One region of the Nocardiopsis sp. CNZ308 genome, then DNA from elsewhere that is predicted to be linked to it. Evidence: riboswitches for the same ligand, from Rfam matches in the RefSeq annotation. Region 1 holds a riboswitch; the other holds the start of a gene.
The links. Region 1 has a riboswitch for cobalamin ahead of EV372_RS22385 (ABC transporter substrate-binding protein). Riboswitches for the same ligand answer to the same signal wherever they lie in the genome.

Region 1 (2,446 bases):
CGGCGACGGTCTCCCAGTTGATCTGGGGCCACTCGTCGTGGGTGTCGTCGAAGGCGTTGTCCGCGCCGACCGCGCGGGTGATGGCGCCGGGGGCGCCGCAGCAGCCCGCGAGGTAGGGCGACTGGGAGTTGGCGAACCAGTACATGAGGGAGACGCCGGAGGCGTCCAGGTCCTCAGTGGCCGCCGCCACCCGCCCCTCCAGCTCCGCGATCAGCTCCTCCCCGCGCTCCTGGACCCCGAACAGCAGGGCCAGGTCGCGGATCTCGCCGTACACGGCGTCGAGGGTGAGGGGTTCGCTGCGCGAGCCGTCCCCCCCGCTGTCGTTGTCCTTGCCGGCGGCGCAGTCGGTCGGGGAGACGTAGGTGGGCACGCCCAGTTCCTCGAACTGCTCGCGGGTGGCGACACCGCCCGTGCCGAGCGTGGAGACGAAGGAGGCGGTCACGAAGTCCGGTTCGGCGTCCAGGACCACCTCGAAGGAGGGGGCGTTGTCGGCCAGGCGGGGGATGTCCCCGTTGGCCTCCTCCAACCCCTCCATGATCGGATCGGTCCAGGTGGCGGTGCCGACGATGCGGTCCGCCAGCCCCAGGGAGAGCAGGATCTCGGTGCTGCCCTGGTTGAGGGAGACGACGCGCTCGGGCGGGGCGTCGACGCTCACCCGGTGTCCGCAGTTGTCGACCGTGCGGGCGCCGCCGGCGTCGGCGGCCTCCGTGCCGCCGCTCCCCCCTTCCGGAGAGGGGGCGCAGGCGGTGAGCAGCAGGGCGCAGGCGAGCAGGAGGGGAAGGGGGCGCGGGGCGCGACGCAGCATGGGCATGCCTTGGATGTCGGGGCTCGAACGCGGAGCCTGGCACGGGACGCCTCCGCGCACTCGACGCGGAGGGGCCAGCAGGTCTTCGGACTCGGGTTCGCCCGGACGGGGTGCCTTCCCAGGTCGGTGCCGCCTCGACTCCGTGGTCGCCGCGGCCTCCGCCCCAGTGGCGTGAGTACCCCGCCCGTCCCCCTCACCGCTGCGCGTCAGTTCCGGATTCGCACCGGATTCCCTGACCACGTACGTGGTACGACTGGCCCCGGCAGACTATCAAGGCCCCCTCGGCCCCTCGCGGCCGGAAGGCGCACAGGGGCCGCGCCCGCGCCACCGCTGCGGCGTCCACCCCGTTCAGCGCGGCTCCGGGGGAGCCGGTGGAGCGGCCGGTCCGGCTGGAGGCCCGGACCGGCGGACACGGCGGCGCGGACCACGCGGCGGAGCCGGGACCGACGCGCGCACCGGGAGTACGATCGTGACCGGCCGCACACGGCCCCGCACCACCGCGCACCGCCGACACCCGGCAGAGAGGGGTCCCGGAACATGACCGCGACGACGTTCGACCCGCGCGCACTGCTCGCCCAGAGCAAGCTCGGCGTCCTGGCCACCATCAAGAGCGACGGCCGCCCCCAGCTCTCCCCCGTCCAGCCCTTCTACGACGCCAAGACCGACCTGCTGCACGTCTCCATGACCGAGGGCCGGGCCAAGACGGCGAACCTGCGCCGCGACCCGCGCGCCACACTCCAGGTCACCAGCGCCGACGGCTGGGCGTGGGCCACCGCCGAGGGCGTGGCCACCCTGACCGGGCCGGGCACCGACCCCCACGGCCCCGAGGTCGAGTCGCTGGTGGACTACTACCGCCTCGCCGCCGGGGAGCACCCCGACTGGGAGGAGTACCGGTCGGTCATGGTCTCCGACCGCAGGGTGCTCATGACCATGCCCGTGGACCACGTGTACGGCGAGAGGATCCGCTGACCGCACCGCCGGGGCGGTCCGGCCGACCGGCGCTTGCGCCCGTCGGCCCGGTCCGCCCCCACACCGGAGGCGGACCCGCCGCCCACCCCCTCGGCGCACACGAACGGGGCGGGACCGCGGCCTCCCGCCGCGCCCCCGCCCCGCCCATCAGCCGACTGTCACCAACGTGACGGACAAGCAGACCTAGCGCTTCATGCCGTGCTCGATCGCCTCGATGATGCGCGGCCGCATCTCGGCCGCGCTGATGATCGCGTCCACCGAGCCCACCTCGACCGCGCGCTGGATGCTGTGCACCCGGTCGAACTCCGCGGCGACCTCGCCGAGCTTCTCCGCCCGCACCGAGGCCTGCGTCTCGGCCAGCCGCGCGTTGAGCGCGGCCCGCTCGGCGCCGCTGGCCGCCGACACCTGCTCCTGGAGCCCGGTCACCCGCGGGTCGCTCGCGGTACGCGTGTTGACCTCACCGGCGAACACCACGGCCGCCGCCGGGGCCCCGCCCAGCACCGAGGCGAACGAGCCCTCCAGCGCGAGCACCGTCATGTTCGGGTTGAGCGCCTTGGAGAACACCACGAACGCGCCGCCGTGGTAGCGCGAGATCACGCAGAACACGATCGGGCCGTCGAAGTTGACGATCGCCCGGCCGATCTCGGCCCCGTACTCCAGCTGGAGCTTGCG
Region 2 (2,446 bases), 990 kb from region 1:
CGCCGCGCACCAGGCCGTTGAGCTCCTCCAGCTGCTCCTGGCCGCCGACCAGCGCGGCGGAGGGGTGGTGTGCCGCGGTCCCGGTGTCGTACCAGTAGGTGGTGTACCCCTCCCGGGACCCCTCGGAGTCGGTCTCCACCCGGGTCACGCGGACCCCCAGCAGGCCGTCGCGCGCCGCGGTCAGGTTCCACCCCGCCTCGAAGGAGACCGCGCCGGGGTTGGCGGCCTCGAAGGCGTGCACCTCGTCGGTCAGCTCACGCTCCAGGAAGTCGGCCAGCGGCTCGGCGTTGGGGATCACCGGGTAGGTCACCGCGACGGAGATCTCCCCGTCGTAGGGCAGCTCGGCCTCCTCCACGCCCGCCACCGCGGCCGGGTCCACCTCGGTGAGCCCGTCGGGCTCACCGGAGGCCGGGGGCGGCGGCTCGCTCTCGGAGACCGGCGCTTCGTGCGTCCGCGGCCCGGGCTCGGGCTCTCCGGAGGAGCGGGTGGCCAACAACACCATGCCCGCCAGGACCGCCAGGGCTACCACGACCGTGATCAGGGGGTGGTCCGGTGCCATGGCGAGGCGGGACTGCTTACTCACGAGGGAATCTCCACGTTCATCGCTCAGACGAACGTCCGCGGGGAGCAGAGGGGAGCTCACCCGCGCAACGCTTGACTTCGTGTGTGACGCCGGCCGAAGGACGGGGGTTCTCACCGTTCGGGCCGGGCGCATGGGGCCGCACGCCGGGTGCAGGGGCGAAGGGGGCCCTCCCTATACTTGCAGCCGTGGAAGGTACATGATCCACCCCCGCGTCCCGGGCCCGGCCCGGAACGGGCGGGGCGGAACCATGTCGCAAGAGGGAACCCGGTGTGAGTCCGGGACTGCCCCGCAGCGGTATGGGGGAACGAACGTCGCCATGAGCACTGGTAGTGCCGGTCGCGGAGACCGCACACCGGGAAGCGGCGGCCAGTAGGAGGAGCGGTGTCGACACCGCCCGCGCCCCCGAGTCCGAAGACCTGCCTCCACCCGGCGACGCACCCGCGGCGCCGGTGGTCCCGCGCCCCGAGGGAGGGCCGGAGGCGGTGGCAGGTCCGGTGCGCGCCCGCGGCGCGTCCGCCGGCGTGCCCGCCCTCTCCTCCTCGCGGCCGGTACCCGGCTTTCGACGAGGGAGAGAAGCTCATGACCACGACCCCCGCGCCGTCCGCGGCCCCGGGCGGACCACGCCCCTCCGTGCGCTCGACAGTGCACGGCTACCCGCGCATCGGCCCCGCCCGCGAGCTCAAGCGCGCCTGCGAGTCCCACTGGAGGGGCCGCACCACCGCCCGCGAACTGGACGCGGTCGCCGCCGGGCTGCGCCTGGGCGTCTACGCCCAGCTGCGCGAGGCCGGTGTCGACGACATCCCCTCCAACACGTTCTCCTACTACGACCACGTGCTGGACACCGCTGTCCTGTTCGACCTGGTCCCCTCCCGCTTCGCCCCTCCCGCCGCGGCGCCGGACCGCGAGGAGGAGCTGCGCCGCTACTTCGCGCTCGCCCGCGGCGAACAGGGCGCCCCGCCGCTGGAGATGACCAAGTGGTTCGACACGAACTACCACTACCTGGTCCCCGAGCTCTCGCCCGGCAGCCGTCCCCGCCTGGTGGGTGACAAGCCCGTCGCCGAGTTCCGCGAGGCCGCCGAGGCGGGTTTCCACACCCGCCCGGTCCTGGTCGGTCCGCTCACCTTCCTGATGCTGGCCAAGCCCGCCGACGGCGCCCCCGAGGGCTGGGAACCCGTCCAGCTGCTCGACCAGCTCCTGGAGGCCTACGTCCAGCTGTTCGGCGACCTGCGGGCCGCGGGCGCCACCGAGGTCCAGTTGGACGAGCCGATCCTGGCCACCGACGAGGGCCGCGCCGCCGTCGGCCACCTGGAGCGCGCCTACCAGCACCTGGGCGCGGTCACCGACCGCCCCTCCCTGCTGGTGTCCACCTACTTCGGCTCCATCGGCTCCGCCGCCCTGCGCGTCCTCAAGGACTCCGCGGTCGAGGCGGTCGGCCTGGACCTGGTCACCGACGACGAGGGCGTGGACGACCTGGTGCGGGTCTCCGGCCTGGGCGCCACCCGCCTGGTCGCGGGCGTGGTGGAGGGGCGCAACGTCTGGCGCACCGACATCCCGGCCGCCGTCGCCGTGCTCGGCACCCTGCTCGCCCTCACCGACGAGCTGACCGTGAGCACCTCCTGCTCCCTGCTGCACGTGCCCCTGGACCTGGACGCCGAGACCTCCCTGGCCCCCGAGCTGCGCGGGTCCCTGGCCTTCGCCAGGCAGAAGGCCCAGGAGACGGCCCTGCTCGGCCGCGTGCTGTCCGAGGGGTCCGAGGCCGAGCACACCGGACGGGGCGGCGTCCGTCCCCCCGCCTTCACCGACGCGCGCGTGCGCGCCCGCCTCGACGCCCTGGGCCCGGACGCCTACGAGCGCCCGCGGGAA

Region 2: it holds a riboswitch for cobalamin, as region 1 does, so the genes downstream of both, metE (5-methyltetrahydropteroyltriglutamate--homocysteine S-methyltransferase) here and EV372_RS22385 (ABC transporter substrate-binding protein) in region 1, are expected to answer to the same signal.

The regions. Positions count from the first base shown of each region.
Region 1 is NZ_SHKJ01000001.1:5,229,812-5,232,257, reverse strand. Features, by position in the region: gene EV372_RS22385 (ABC transporter substrate-binding protein) at 1-805, opposite strand, end outside; cobalamin riboswitch at 865-1,078, opposite strand; gene EV372_RS22380 (PPOX class F420-dependent oxidoreductase) at 1,343-1,774, shown strand; gene EV372_RS22375 (ATP-binding protein) at 1,958-2,446, opposite strand, start outside.
Region 2 is NZ_SHKJ01000001.1:4,240,836-4,243,281, forward strand. Features, by position in the region: gene EV372_RS18295 (polysaccharide deacetylase family protein) at 1-559, opposite strand, end outside; cobalamin riboswitch at 841-1,001, shown strand; gene metE (5-methyltetrahydropteroyltriglutamate--homocysteine S-methyltransferase) at 1,163-2,446, shown strand, end outside.